DNA from 2 places in the Bacillus sp. V33-4 genome. Region 1 is predicted to be linked to the other one. Evidence: a T-box and tRNA genes for the amino acid it is inferred to sense, from the RefSeq annotation. Region 1 holds a T-box; the other holds one or more tRNA genes.

Region 1 (7,255 bases):
ATTAATATCAAAGAAGTTCGTTTAAGCCCGACCATTGATGAACATGATTTTAATACAAAGCTTCGCAATGCTATAAAATTCCTTGAAAAAGGCGATAAAGTAAAAGCGTCGATCCGATTCAAAGGACGCGCGATTACTCATAAGGAAATTGGCCAGCGAGTCCTAATTCGTTTCGCACAAGCTTGCACTGAAGTTGCAACGGTTGAATCGCATCCAAAAATGGACGGCCGAAGCATGTTCATGGTCCTTGCACCTAAAAACGACAAGTAAGAGGAGGAATCCCAAATGCCAAAAATGAAAACACACCGCGGCGCTGCTAAGCGTTTCAAGAAGACTGGATCTGGTAAACTAAAACGTTCGCACGCTTATACAAGCCACTTATTCGCTAACAAATCTACAAAAGCAAAGCGTAAACTTCGCAAAGCAACTCTTGTTTCTAAAGGCGATTTCAAACGCATTCGTCATTTATTAGACAACATTAAGTAATTTCCGATAATAGGAGGGAAAATAAATGCCACGTGTAAAAGGCGGTACAGTTACCCGCAAACGTCGTAAAAAAGTTCTTAAATTAGCCAAAGGTTATTATGGTTCAAAACATACATTATATAAAGTAGCTAACCAACAAGTAATGAAATCTCTGATGTATGCATTCCGCGATCGTCGCCAGAAAAAGCGCGACTTCCGCAAACTATGGATTACTCGTATCAATGCAGCTGCTCGTATTAACGGCCTTTCTTACAGCCGTTTAATGCACGGATTAAAGCTTGCTGGTATCGATGTAAACCGCAAAATGCTTGCTGAACTGGCTGTTAGCGATGACAAAGCATTTGCTGAATTAGCAAACACTGCAAAGCAGCAATTCAGTAAATAATTATTGACATCGATTCAGTTTCAAGCCATTCTCTAAGGAGGATGGCTTTTAATTTTTTATAGGAGTATATCGGATGGAAAATTTTTGGTTAGTTGCTTTGTTAGGAGTTAGCCTGATCGGGTTATTTTTAATGGGATATGATAAAAGGCGGGCCCAAAAAGGTGAGTATCGAATCAGCGAAAAAACTTTATGGACTTGCGCTGTTCTCGGTGGCGCTTTCGGTATGACAGTCGGCATGTATGCGTTCAGGCATAAGACGAAGCATTGGCAGTTTAAGCTCGGCTTGCCGCTGCTAGCACTTATCGAGATGTTTCTTCTGGTTCAAGCCGCTATGTAACTCTTGTAATTTGTCAGTGTGAAAATAGCCTGATTCCAATTTGGAATCAGGCTATTTTCAACTACCGTGGAAAAATTCAGCATTTAATTCTCCGAAGCTTTACCTGCCAATCTTTTCGGTAATATCGTTCCTGTCCTTCCCATAAGCTTTATTATCATCAAGACAAACAGCAGAAGCGGGTGACAGCATGGAAGATAAATGGTCTTTTCTTTTTGTTCTCGTTGAAACAGGAGGGATTTTTGCACCGCTTGCCTTTGTTGCTTTTCATTTATTGCGACCGTTCCTGTTTATTCCGGTTGTCGTTGTCTGTGCGGCTGGCGGGGTTCTTTTCGGGACTGTGTGGGGCACGATCTTTTCGTTGATGGGCCTGATGCTTGTCAGTTTATTTTTCTATTTTTTCATTGAGAAAATGCCGGAAACCCATCGGAAGTTGACCAATGTCAAGCGAAAATGGTTTGGAGAATACCGCAATTTGACGGTTGGCCAAGTTGCCGTATTGCGGGTCATTCCCTTTGTTCATTATCATCTGTTAAGCTTTTGCCTGCTTGAGCGAACAAAAACGTTTCAAGAATATATAAAAGGCTCATTCTTAAGCAATTTACCGCTCGCATTGTTTTATACTATTTTTGGTGAATTCATCAGCCGTTTTACTCCGGTGCTGGTTGCGATCATTCTCTTTTCGCTTGCGATTCTCGTCTATATTTTGCGGGAAAAAGTAACGGTGATTAAGTGGAAGGAATTTTTCAATATCGCTGTAAAAAAACAACGTCCGGAGTGAACGTTGTTTTTAAAAAATATTAAATCGTTTCGCCAGGGGACTGGCTTTTTTTCAAAAATTCCTTTATGGGGCTTTTCCAATCGATCTGGCTGTTTGGATAAATCTCATGAATGTCTTCCTCAATAAAAAGAAAATCATCCCGCGTCATTCCCTTTAAGGCAGCTGTACTTTTTGGCCAAATGAAAATGGATACAATCTCAAAAGCATTGTCGGTCGTTCCCAAATATTTTTCACCTTCGAATAAGACACCTTTATAGGTGATCAGGAAATTTTTACGGACATTATTGGCATCATCCAGTAAAAAATAGCGTTTCTGCTCGTGAGCAAGCTCAAGCTTCCGCTTTGGATTCAACAAATACTTAATGGACCTGTAAATAATGAAGATAATGAGTGCAAATAATATGAAGCGCAGAAGCCACATCATCATAAAGCCCCTCCATGATTATTTTTCTTATTTACGGATGAACATAAAAAAAGTTTCATCCTTTTTTTGTTTTGATATAATTTTTTTAGGATACCCGTTTTGGGGAATTATAAGAAGGAAGGGAAACCACGAGCTATGAATTGGCAAAAGCTGTTTCAAATGCAAAAAAATCTTGACAATCACATTGAATCGGAACACCAGCTTCATGGTACAGACCTGTTTAACCAAAAGGTGCTTGCTCTCCTCGTTGAGATTGGCGAATTAGCCAACGAAACGCGCTGCTTTAAATTTTGGAGCAAAAAAGGGCCGTCTCCCGAACACGTCATCCTGGAGGAGTATGTGGATGGCATCCATTTTATTTTATCAATCGGCATTGAGATCGGTTTTGAAAGCATGGAAGTGGCCCAACTGCGCACTGAAGCTGAAAGCACATTAAGTGAGCAATTTTTAAAGGTGTATAAAAATGCCCTTCATTTTCAAAAAAACCGCAGCTTACAAGATTATCAGCAGTTGCTCGAAAACTATCTCCAGTTGGCCGGACTGCTCGGTTTTTCAGGGGACGAGATTGAAGGGGCGTACTTCGCAAAAAATGAAGTAAACTATGAGAGGCAGCGGCAAGGTTATTAACGGAATTTTTGTATAATTAAAACAGGTTCAAGTATAATGAAGTTGGAAACTACATATTAAGGGAGTCGATATGATGGCTAATTTGGATGAAACTTTGACGATGTTAAAAGATTTAACCGATGCAAGAGGCATTCCCGGAAACGAACGAGAAGTTCGCGAAGTAATGAAAAAATACATAGCTCCGTTTGCTGATGAATTAACAAGTGATGGATTGGGCAGCTTAATTGCCAAGAAAGTCGGCCAGGAAGGCGGGCCGAAAATTATGGTTGCCGGTCACCTTGATGAAGTTGGTTTTATGATTACAAGTATTGATGACAAAGGGTTCTTGAGGTTTCAGACTGTCGGGGGCTGGTGGTCACAGGTTATGCTGGCCCAGCGTGTCACGATCGTGACAAGTAAAGGCGATGTTACCGGTATCATCGGCTCTAAACCACCTCATATTCTAACTGCAGAAGCAAGGAAGAAACCGGTCGAAATTAAAGACATGTTTATTGATATCGGAGCATCAAGCCGTGATGAAGCTTTGGAATGGGGAGTCAAGCCTGGTGATATGGCTGTCCCGTACTTTGAATTCACTGTCATGAAGAATGAAAAAATGCTTTTGGCGAAAGCCTGGGATAACCGGATCGGCTGTGCGATAGCAATCGATGTTTTAAGGCAATTACAGGGGCAGCAACATCCGAACGTTGTCTATGGCGTCGGAACCGTTCAAGAGGAAGTTGGCTTGCGCGGTGCCCGTACTTCTGCCCAAACGATTGAACCGGATGTTGGCTTTGCAGTCGATGTCGGTATCGCCGGGGACACTCCGGGAGTTTCTGAGAAAGAAGCACTCAGCAAAATGGGGAAAGGCCCGCAAATTATCTTGTATGATGCCTCAATGGTTTCCCACAAAGGATTGCGCGACCTTGTGACCGACACAGCTGACGAACTGAATATTCCATACCAATTTGATGCCATTTCAGGCGGCGGTACAGATTCAGGTGCCATTCATGTCAGCCATAATGGAGTACCATCTCTGGCAATCACGATTGCAACACGTTATATTCACTCGCATGCGGCAGTGCTCCACCGCGATGATTACGAAAACGCCGTCAGACTGATAGTCGAAGTGATCAAAAGGCTGGACAAAGATACAGTAGATAAAATTACATTTGCATAGAACTATCATTACCCCGGCTTAAATGAGCCGGGGATTTTTCAATAGAGAATAATGACTTATTTTCGATAATAAGATTTGGTTTGAAGAGTGAATAAAAAGTTCTCAGGGTCAGAGGCTTATATAAGTAAAACAGCCTTGCCATTTCACGAGGCTGTTTTGTCATATTATTTTAAGCCGCTTTCAAGTGCCTGGAGCATTTCGCGTTTATCTTGATCAGAAGAATGATTCCAGATGACCTCAAAGAGGACGCCGAGGCCGGGGAGCATCTTTTCTTCCCCGCTTTCAATCGCATCAATGATTGTATCCTCCAGTTCTTCCTGGGAATTACCGGTTACATTGTGAATAACCGCATGGCGTATATTTATATCCACATTAACACTCCTTTCAAATTGTATCGTTATTATCTTTTCAACTTTAGGATTTATTATGTACAAGAGATAAGCTATAATTAGGGAATTGACCCGGAGTTACCGCTGACAAGCGGACTCGAAGCGAGCTTTATTTAACAGGGGCGGAGGTGAGAGCGTCTTGAAACACATTCACTCTTTAAGTAATCCACAAGTGAAGCAGTGGAAAAAGCTGCTGACGAAAAAAGAACGTGATAAAACAAGAACTTTCCTTGTAGAAGGCTTCCACCTTGTGGAAGAGGCATTGGCATCAGATGGCCGGGTGCTCGAGCTGATTGTCAGTGAAGATACCGATATTCCGACCCGATGGAATTACGGTGAAACACCGATTACAACCGTCACTGCTGAAATTATTAAGGCCATTTCCGATACAGAGGCTCCACAAGGAGTTCTGGCGGTTTGCCAGCAGGAACAAGCAGTACAGCCTGATTTCAACGGCAGGACATTCCTGCTAATCGATGCCGTCCAGGATCCCGGGAATTTGGGCACGATGATCAGGACAGCCGATGCTGCCGGGTTGGATGTGGTTGTCGTTGGGGATGGAAGTGTTGATATGTATAATCCAAAGGTGCTGCGCTCCGCACAGGGCAGCCATTTTCACCTGCCGGTTATCAGGGCCAGCCTGTTTGAGTGGCTGGACAAATTGCAGGGTCAGAACATACCGGTTTACGGTACAGCGCTGGAAAACGGTGTGAATTTCTCCGAGGTGACTCCTCGTGAATCGTTTGCGTTGTTGGTAGGAAATGAAGGAAGCGGCGTCAATCGTGATCTTCTTGAGAAAACGACGAAAAATTTATTTATTCCGATCCATGGGAAAAGTGAATCATTAAACGTCGCAGTTGCAGCAGGAATTCTTCTATACTATTTGAAAAAGTAAACTTTTTATGAAAACCGTTTGAAACGGGGAGAATAATATATTATAATAAACAGCAAAATTGTAAAAATGAAAAACGATGATGGAGAAAAGTAGCTTGCATAAACCATTTAGGAAGAAAATGCCGCAGACTGGAAGCATTTTTATGGACATGTAAGTGAAGTTCACCTCCGAAGTTGGCACCGGGACCAGTCGCCCGATTGTAAAGGTGCATCGGCGCGAGCCGTTATTCCAATGAAGTGAATGTGCACGTTTTTTTCGCATGCATGTTAACAAGGGTGGTACCGCGAATTCAAAACCTCGTCCCTTTTCAGGGATTGAGGTTTTTTATTTTTCCATGAAACGAATAGGAGGAAACGACATGCAAGAGCGTTTACAACAACTGCAAGCAGAAGCTTTGCACAAAGTGGACAATGCATCAGGTTTGAAAGAACTGAACGACATCCGTGTTGCTTATTTGGGCAAGAAAGGCCCGATCACCGAAGTGTTGAAAGGAATGGGGAAATTATCGGCAGAAGAACGACCGAAAATGGGGGCACTTGCAAACGAAGTGCGTGATGCGATTACAGCTGCGATTGAATCAAAACAACAACTGTTGGAAGAAGCAGCTGTTGTTGAGCAGCTTGCTTCAGAAACGATCGATGTGACATTGCCAGGCCGCCCCGTCAAGGTAGGCAACCACCATCCGTTGACAAGGATCATTGAGGAAATTGAGGATTTGTTTATGGGGATGGGTTATGCAGTCGCTGAAGGCCCGGAAGTCGAGCAGGATTATTACAACTTTGAAGCTTTAAACTTTCCTAAAGGACATCCGGCAAGGGATATGCAGGATTCCTACTATATTTCGGATGATATTTTGCTTCGTACTCACACATCGGGTGTACAAGCAAGGACGATGGAAAAAAATCACGGGAAAGGCCCGGTTAAAATTATCTGTCCCGGAAAAGTATACCGGCGTGATAATGATGATGCCACCCATTCTCATCAATTTATGCAAATTGAAGGACTTGTCGTTGATGAAAACATTCGCTTGAGTGACCTGAAAGGGACACTGGATCTATTTGCGAAGAAAATGTTTGGCGAAGACCGCGAAATTCGGTTGCGCCCGAGCTTTTTCCCGTTTACAGAACCATCCGTCGAAATGGATATATCCTGCAAATTTTGCGGAGGCACAGGCTGCGGTGTTTGTAAAGATACAGGCTGGATCGAAATTCTCGGTGCCGGAATGGTTCACCCAAATGTTCTCGAAATGGCCGGCTACGATTCAAAGAAATATACGGGCTTTGCATTTGGATTGGGGATTGAGAGAATTGCGATGCTAAAATATGGCGTTGACGATATCCGCCATTTCTATACAAATGACAACCGTTTCTTAAAACAATTTTCTGTGCATGAATAAAGGAGGATTCCGAAATGTTCGTTTCTTATAGATGGCTCCAGGATTACGTTGATCTATCAGGCGTAAGCCCGGTTGAACTGGCCGAAAAAATTACTAAAAGCGGGATTGAGGTTGAAGGCGTTACCATTTTAAACGAAGGAATACGTGACGTTGTCATCGGGCATGTGCTCGAATGCGAACAGCATCCGAATGCCGATAAGCTGAACAAATGTTTAGTAGATATCGGAGAAGAGGAGCCCGTGCAAATTATTTGCGGTGCCGCTAATGTTGGTAAAGGGCAGAAGGTTGCGGTAGCTAAAGTAGGCGCCGTCCTGCCTGGGAATTTTAAAATCAAAAAGGCGAAGCTGCGCGGAGAAGAATCAAACGGGATGATTTGTTC
Region 2 (7,255 bases), on a different contig from region 1:
TGCTGCCAAATCGTTGGTTGAAGAATGCTCATGCTCGCATTGAAATAAGTGTTAATTGAGTCGATCATAAAGGTGAATCCGGTATAATTATAGGTGCAGAGCCTATATGAATGGCCAATATCGGCCACAACATCCCGCATGCAGGTATAGCCCGTATTTTCTCTTGTCTCAATTAATTCAATCAACAGGGATTTTTTCACCAGATACATTTCTAGCGATTTTCCCTTCTGGCGAATCTCTGTAATATCACATCCGGATGCAAGATGCCAATCAAGGACTGGCCTGAAATCCATATTTAACACGGTGTAACAGTTCGCAATCACGGCATAATCCTGTGTACTTCGGTAAAAATAATCGAGGTTTGCCGCAAAGTGGGTAAACGATCCAATTCCCTGCTGCGGCCCATCTAAATTTGGCGATGGAAAAAAGAACAGTCCATCCCGCTTTCGATTGAGGTCCCAGTTTCGCCCGGAACCTAAATGGTCCATTAAGGAGCGGTATTGGAATTTTGGAAAAATCGCAACGCTCTCAATTTCTGAATTCACCATATTTGATAATACAAAGTCAATTAGTCGATATCGCCCGGCGATCGGAACTGCTGCAAGAGAACGATGAATAATCAATTCTTCTAAATCTTCATGATAGGTCGTTGCATCAATAACACCCAGTAGTCGCTTTTTCAACTTTTGTCCCTCCCGATTTATTATTTGTCAGCGTTTCAGACTAATGTTTACTGTTTGTCTGGATAACATTATGAGAAAATACCTTTCAGCAGTTCATCGGTCACGAGTACCACTTCTTCCGATTCATCGACAGGGCGGATCACCGTGCCGTCAGGAACACGGATATTGGAAGGAACGATCGCTTTTTCGATATAAGTGTTTTTTCCGATGACAGCATCCGGCATCACGACCGTTTCTTTGACAACCGCCCCTTTTTCAACGGTAACACCCTGGAATAAAACAGATTTTCTAATATCCCCTTCAATGGTGCAGCCTTCGTTGACGAGCGATTCAGTAATATCCGCTTCCGCTGAAATATATTGTGGAGGATGGTTCGGGTTGATTGAGTAGATTCGCCACGAATAATCAAACAGGTTAAGTTGACATTCTTCATCCAGCATATCCATGTTTGCTTCCCAGAGGCTTTTTACTGTCCCAACATCTTTCCAGTAACCTTTAAATGGATAGGCATACATTTTCTTTTTCTCATCAAGAAGGAGTGGAATGACATCCTTGCCAAAATCATGTGAGGATTCCGGGTTACGGTCATCCATTTCCAAATACTCTTTTAAAACGCTCCAGTTGAAAATATAAATTCCCATTGAGGCAAGATTGCTTTTTGGCATTTGCGGTTTTTCGTCAAATTGGGTTATTTTCATGTCGTCGCTCGTATTCATAATCCCGAATCGACTCGCTTCAGCCCAGGGAACTTCGATGACGGAAATGGTCACATCTGCCCCTTTTTCAACGTGGTATTGCAGCATTTGTTCGTAATCCATTTTATAAATGTGATCTCCGGAGAGGATTAGTACATATTCAGGGTCGTACTGAACTAAATAATTTAAATTTTGGTAAATGGCACTCGCTGTTCCTGTATACCATTTCACTTCAGAGGACTCGCTATATGGGGGTAAAACTGTGACCCCTCCATCTTTTCGGTCCAGGTCCCAGGCACTGCCGATGCCAATATAGGAGTTTAAAACAAGAGGTTGATATTGAGTGAGGACACCGACAGTATCAATCCCGGAATTTGTGCAGTTGCTCAACGTAAAATCAATGATTCTATATTTGCCGCCAAATGGAACGGCCGGCTTCGCCAGGCTCTTCGTCAATGTACTAAGCCTGCTTCCCTTTCCTCCTGCTAGTAGCATTGCGACGCACTTTTTCTTCACCATTGCTGTTCATCTCCTTCCGCTTTTTCACAGGTCTTAATATGGTTAACCCAAATGGCGATACCGTTAATTTCACAGAATAAGGCCTTCCGTGAAAGCTGCTTTCTTCCGCTTTTACAACCCGCTTGTTCACAAAACCTGCCCCGCCAAATGCGAGCTGGTCACTGTTAAATATTTCGCGGTACTGTCCTGCCGCAGGAACACCAATTTTATAATCCAGATATGTTTTTTCTGTAAAATTACCAATGATGATAAAAAACTCGCCCTCTTTTGCCCCCTTACGCATAAAAGAAAAGATTGACTGCTGCCCATTATCCACGTCAATCCATTCAAAACCTTCACCCAGGTGATCGAGTTCGTACAATGGTTTGGAACGCTTATAAAGCTTAAGTAATTCTTTAACATAGTCATTTAATTTTTTGTGCATGTCATACTCAAGCAAATGCCAATCAAGCTGTTCTCTAAACTTCCATTCTGCAAACTGACCAAGCTCGGTGCCCATAAACAGCAGTTTTTTCCCTGGGTGGGCAAACATAAATCCAAGCAAAAGACGCAGTTGCGCAAATTTTTGCCAATAATCTCCCGGCATTTTATCCAGCAGCGATTTCTTGCCATGCACCACTTCATCGTGGGAGAATGGCAAAACAAAATTTTCATTAAATGCATATAACAGTGAAAATGTTACTTTGCTGTGGTGTTTTGCTCTTTGAGAGGAGGGAGCTTCCATATAGGTCAAAATGTCATTCATCCAACCCATATTCCACTTATAATTGAAGCCCAGCCCGCCATAATGCACAGGGCTGGTCACCTGTGGCCAGTCCGTTGAATCCTCTGCGATCATCAACATGTTCTCGTCTTGCTCAAAGATAGCCTTATTCAATTTTTTTAAAAATTCGAGCCCGTATGGATTGGAATGGCAGCCATCTGAATTAGGCCAATAGATGATGTTCGCCACTGCATCAACACGAAACCCGTCCACATGGAAATATTCCATCCAAAACAATGCATTGGAGATCAAAAAACTTTGTACTTCCGGCTTTCCGAGATCAAAATTGGCCGTTCCCCATTCATGATTTTCCCGGTCATGGCTATTTTGGTACTCAAACAAATAGCTCCCATCAAAGCGAAACAGTCCATGATCATCCTTGCAAAAATGCCCGGGAACCCAGTCAAGTATTACACCTATCCCATTTTGATGGCACTGATCAATGAAAAACATCAGGTCTTGCGGTGTGCCGTAACGGCTTGTAACGGAATAATAGCCAGTACCCTGATAGCCCCATGAGTCGTCGAACGGATGCTCAACTAATGGCAACAGCTCAATCTGCGTAAAACCATGCTCCAGGACATACGGAATTAGTTGCTCAGCCAACTCCCTGTAAGTAAGAAAACTTCCATCCTCTTTCCTTTTCCAGGAGCCTGCATGCACTTCGTATATCGCTGCCGGCTCAGCATAGATCGGCTTTTTCTCTTTGCGAGTTCGCCAATTATGGTCGTTCCATTGGTAACCGTTAAGAGAATATACAATTGAGGCAGTTCGTGGGCGAAGCTCGGAATAATAGCCGAATGGGTCTGATTTTAGCAGCCGTTCACCGTTATGATTGATAATTTCATACTTATATAGGGCACCCTCCAGATTTCTATCGACCATCAGCATCCAAACACCTTCATTATTCACTCTATGAAAGGTATACCCTTCTCCATTCCAATTGTTGAAATCACCGACTAGTCTGACAATGGCAGCAGATGGAGCCCATACACAAAATCGGGTAAACTGCCTCTCATTTTCCTCAAATAGATGGGCACCAAATAAACGGTAGCTTTCATAAAACGTACCTTCATGAAACAAATGCAGCTGATAATCCGTAGGCAATAATGAATTCAAAACAATCCTTCTCCCCGCTCCAAAAATATTTCATGACTTTTATCTATTATTCGATTTGAGTTTCGAATATCCTTGTAAAAGTTTTTTTAATTTTATGACAATAAACACTGTTTTTCGATAAAATTTGAATAGAAATATGTAAATAACTGGGGTTTCGACAATATTATCAGCAAGCAGTTACGAAAAAGCAGTTTAGTAATATAGGATTTTATTAGTCGTTGTTTTAATAGGACAGACAGGAGTCTCGTTGTTATAGTCTTCTCGTTCATTCGATGACTCCAGCCCATGATCTTATTTCGTCAGACAAATGTAAAAAAGCCCGGCACCATTATTGATGCCGAGCTTTGTATAATAGAAACACAAATGGATTAGAAATGAGAGGATACATGGGAATAACCAATCTGCTTGACAGGCCCGATATCATTTAAGCGGAAATTCAGGGAATTAAGCCAAAGCCATTTTACTGTTAGCAACTAGAACCAGGATTGAATTCAATTTACATGGCAAACCCAAATCAAAAAAGCTGCTGACACATTGTCAACAGCTTTTTTGATAGATGACCCCTACGGGATTCGAACCCGTGTTACCGCCGTGAAAGGGCGGTGTCTTAACCGCTTGACCAAGGGGCCGTTTATTATGGCGGAGAAGGAGGGATTTGAACCCTCGCGCCGCTTACGCGACCTACACCCTTAGCAGGGGCGCCTCTTCAGCCTCTTGAGTACTTCCCCATATAGATGGCTCCGCAGGCAGGATTCGAACCTGCGACCGTTCGGTTAACAGCCGAATGCTCTACCACTGAGCTACTGCGGAATATTAAGATACTGCGGATTATTAAGATATTTTTTATCGCTAGTCTAGAAGAACAACCAAGCTATTCTCCCGAGCTGAATTTTATACGAATGGTGGGCCTAAATGGACTCGAACCATCGACCTCACGCTTATCAGGCGTGCGCTCTAACCAGCTGAGCTATAGGCCCATTTGGAGCGGGTGATGGGAATCGAACCCACGATATCAGCTTGGAAGGCTGAAGTTTTACCATTAAACTACACCCGCATCATATTTATAGAAGTTTTCTATACATATCCACAGACAATAAAGGTGGCTCAGGACGGAATCGAACCGCCGACACAAGGATTTTCAGTCCTTTGCTCTACCGACTGAGCTACTGAGCCATAATTCAAATATTCCCTAAACTTTAATTCAGTAAGTCCTTTGCTCAAAAGATCTCACGATCTTTCTCGCAGATTGCCGCAGAAGCTTTTCATCGATGTGAGCAATCTGCTCTACCGACTGAGCTACTGAGCCAATTAAAAAAAAAATGGCGGTCCCGACCGGGATCGAACCGGCGATCTCCTGCGTGACAGGCAGGCATGTTAACCGCTACACCACGGGACCAGATTGCGGGGGCAGGATTTGAACCTGCGACCTTCGGGTTATGAGCCCGACGAGCTACCGGACTGCTCCACCCCGCGACAATAGAAATTATAAAGTTTTCCCTATGCACTTTGATAGCATTAGGACTGTCCCGATCTCAGGATGCTAAACCAAGCTGCAGCTCGATCGGTACAACTCGCAGTTTATTCTGTGAAGTAACGCTCGTTGCTCCACCCCGCGACAATAGAAATTATTAAGTTTTCCCTATGCACTTTGATTGCATTAGGACTGTCCCGATCTCAGGATGCTAAACCAAGCTGTGGCTCGATCGGTACAACTCGCAGTTTATTCTGTGAAGTAACGCTCGTTGCTCCACCCCGCGACAATAGAAATTATTAAGTTTTCCCTATGCACTTTGATAGCATTAGGACTGTCCCGATCTCAGGATGCTAAACCAAGCTGCGGCTCGATCGGTACAACTCGCAGTTTATTCTGTGAAGTAACGCTCGTTGCTCCACCCCGCGACAATAGAAATTATTAAATAAAATATGGAGGAGGAAGAGGGATTCGAACCCCCGCGCGGTATGACCCGCCTGTCGGTTTTCAAGACCGATCCCTTCAGCCAGACTTGGGTATTCCTCCGAATAATAAGTATTAATGGTGGACCTTGTAGGACTCGAACCTACGACCGGACGGTTATGAGCCGTCTGCTCTAACCAGCTGAGCTAAAGGTCCATGTTGAGTATTTTAATAAAGATTGTAGTCAAAAACCGTCTGTCCCCATCTCAGTATGTTCATTCAAGCAGCGGCTCGATGGGTACAAATCGCAGCTTGATTCATGGATGCTTTGCTCGTTGCTCTAACCAGCTGAGCTAAAGGTCCATAATCATTTATTTATTTGGTAGCGGCGGAGGGGATCGAACCCCCGACCTCACGGGTATGAACCGTACGCTCTAGCCAGCTGAGCTACACCGCCAAATTTAAAACAATAATAATCAATGGTGGAGCCTAGCGGGATCGAACCGCTGACCTCCTGCGTGCAAAGCAGGCGCTCTCCCAGCTGAGCTAAGGCCCCATACGCGTTTTTACTGGTCGGGAAGACAGGATTCGAACCTGCGACCCCTTGGTCCCAAACCAAGTGCTCTACCAAGCTGAGCTACTTCCCGAGATATAATATGGCGCGCCCGACAGGAGTCGAACCCATAACCTTCTGATCCGTAGTCAGACGCTCTATCCAATTGAGCTACGGGCGCATATATTGAAAGTTATTTTGCTATCGCAAAAAACTTTGGTGCCGAGGACCGGAATCGAACCGGTACGGTAGTCACCTACCGCAGGATTTTAAGTCCTGTGCGTCTGCCAGTTCCGCCACCCCGGCTAATTTAATAAGAGCGGAAGACGGGATTCGAACCCGCGACCCCAACCTTGGCAAGGTTGTATTCTACCACTGAACTACTTCCGCAATAAAATGGTGCGGGTGAAGGGAGTCGAACCCCCACGCCTTGCGGCGCCAGATCCTAAGTCTGGTGCGTCTGCCAGTTCCGCCACACCCGCATTTGTTAGATGTCAGATTTTAAGAAATTGCTCTGAAACAAGTTTTTGAATCCGACTTCTGATTTTCATTTTCTCACACTTCTAAAATGGTGAGCCATGAAGGACTCGAACCTTCGACCCTCTGATTAAAAGTCAGATGCTCTACCGACTGAGCTAATGGCTCAAAATAAAAAGAATAGTGGTGCCGGCAAGAGGACTTGAACCCCCAACCTACTGATTACAAGTCAGTTGCTCTACCAATTGAGCTACACCGGCATAATGGAGAATGACGGGATCGAACCGCCGACCCTCTGCTTGTAAGGCAGATGCTCTCCCAGCTGAGCTAATTCTCCAAATTTAAACTGCCCAGCGGCGTCCTACTCTCACAGGGGGAGACCCCCAACTACCATCGGCGCTGAGAAGCTTAACTTCCGTGTTCGGGATGGGAACGGGTGTGACCTTCTCGCTATCGTCACCAGACAAGTTAAAGACATATTTTATTATAATGCCTTTTAAAATTATTGCAAGAGAAAATGAAAGATTCGTTCTCTCAAAACTAGATAATCCA

Evidence for each region. The T-box of region 1 lies ahead of pheS (phenylalanine--tRNA ligase subunit alpha). A T-box ahead of a tRNA ligase gene usually reads a tRNA of that ligase, here a tRNA-Phe.
Region 2: it has a tRNA-Phe gene. The T-box ahead of pheS (phenylalanine--tRNA ligase subunit alpha) is inferred to sense a tRNA for this amino acid. The anticodon was not compared.

What each region holds. Positions count from the first base shown of each region.
Region 1 covers NZ_PGVC01000047.1:43,712-50,966, forward strand. Annotated here, with positions in the region: gene infC (translation initiation factor IF-3) at 1-270, shown strand, start outside; gene rpmI (50S ribosomal protein L35) at 286-486, shown strand; gene rplT (50S ribosomal protein L20) at 512-871, shown strand; gene CVD23_RS17100 (DUF1294 domain-containing protein) at 945-1,208, shown strand; gene CVD23_RS17105 (TVP38/TMEM64 family protein) at 1,396-1,986, shown strand; gene CVD23_RS17110 (sigma-w pathway protein ysdB) at 2,006-2,410, opposite strand; gene CVD23_RS17115 (dUTP diphosphatase) at 2,546-3,037, shown strand; gene CVD23_RS17120 (M42 family metallopeptidase) at 3,111-4,196, shown strand; gene sspI (small acid-soluble spore protein SspI) at 4,361-4,567, opposite strand; gene CVD23_RS17130 (TrmH family RNA methyltransferase) at 4,725-5,480, shown strand; T-box leader at 5,548-5,788, shown strand; gene pheS (phenylalanine--tRNA ligase subunit alpha) at 5,839-6,876, shown strand; gene pheT (phenylalanine--tRNA ligase subunit beta) at 6,891-7,255, shown strand, end outside.
Region 2 covers NZ_PGVC01000012.1:75-7,329, reverse strand. Annotated here, with positions in the region: gene CVD23_RS04795 (sugar phosphate nucleotidyltransferase) at 1-683, opposite strand, end outside; gene CVD23_RS04790 (glucose-1-phosphate adenylyltransferase) at 752-1,897, opposite strand; gene glgB (1,4-alpha-glucan branching protein GlgB) at 1,839-3,785, opposite strand; tRNA gene CVD23_RS04780 (tRNA-Glu) at 4,337-4,408, opposite strand; tRNA gene CVD23_RS04775 (tRNA-Ser) at 4,417-4,507, opposite strand; tRNA gene CVD23_RS04770 (tRNA-Asn) at 4,515-4,589, opposite strand; tRNA gene CVD23_RS04765 (tRNA-Ile) at 4,680-4,756, opposite strand; tRNA gene CVD23_RS04760 (tRNA-Gly) at 4,760-4,833, opposite strand; tRNA gene CVD23_RS04755 (tRNA-Phe) at 4,880-4,952, opposite strand; tRNA gene CVD23_RS04750 (tRNA-Asp) at 5,100-5,175, opposite strand; tRNA gene CVD23_RS04745 (tRNA-Met) at 5,179-5,252, opposite strand; tRNA gene CVD23_RS04740 (tRNA-Ser) at 5,704-5,796, opposite strand; tRNA gene CVD23_RS04735 (tRNA-Ile) at 5,813-5,889, opposite strand; tRNA gene CVD23_RS04730 (tRNA-Met) at 6,054-6,130, opposite strand; tRNA gene CVD23_RS04725 (tRNA-Ala) at 6,154-6,229, opposite strand; tRNA gene CVD23_RS04720 (tRNA-Pro) at 6,244-6,320, opposite strand; tRNA gene CVD23_RS04715 (tRNA-Arg) at 6,331-6,407, opposite strand; tRNA gene CVD23_RS04710 (tRNA-Leu) at 6,444-6,532, opposite strand; tRNA gene CVD23_RS04705 (tRNA-Gly) at 6,545-6,616, opposite strand; tRNA gene CVD23_RS04700 (tRNA-Leu) at 6,624-6,708, opposite strand; tRNA gene CVD23_RS04695 (tRNA-Lys) at 6,796-6,871, opposite strand; tRNA gene CVD23_RS04690 (tRNA-Thr) at 6,888-6,963, opposite strand; tRNA gene CVD23_RS04685 (tRNA-Val) at 6,968-7,040, opposite strand; rRNA gene rrf (5S ribosomal RNA) at 7,052-7,167, opposite strand.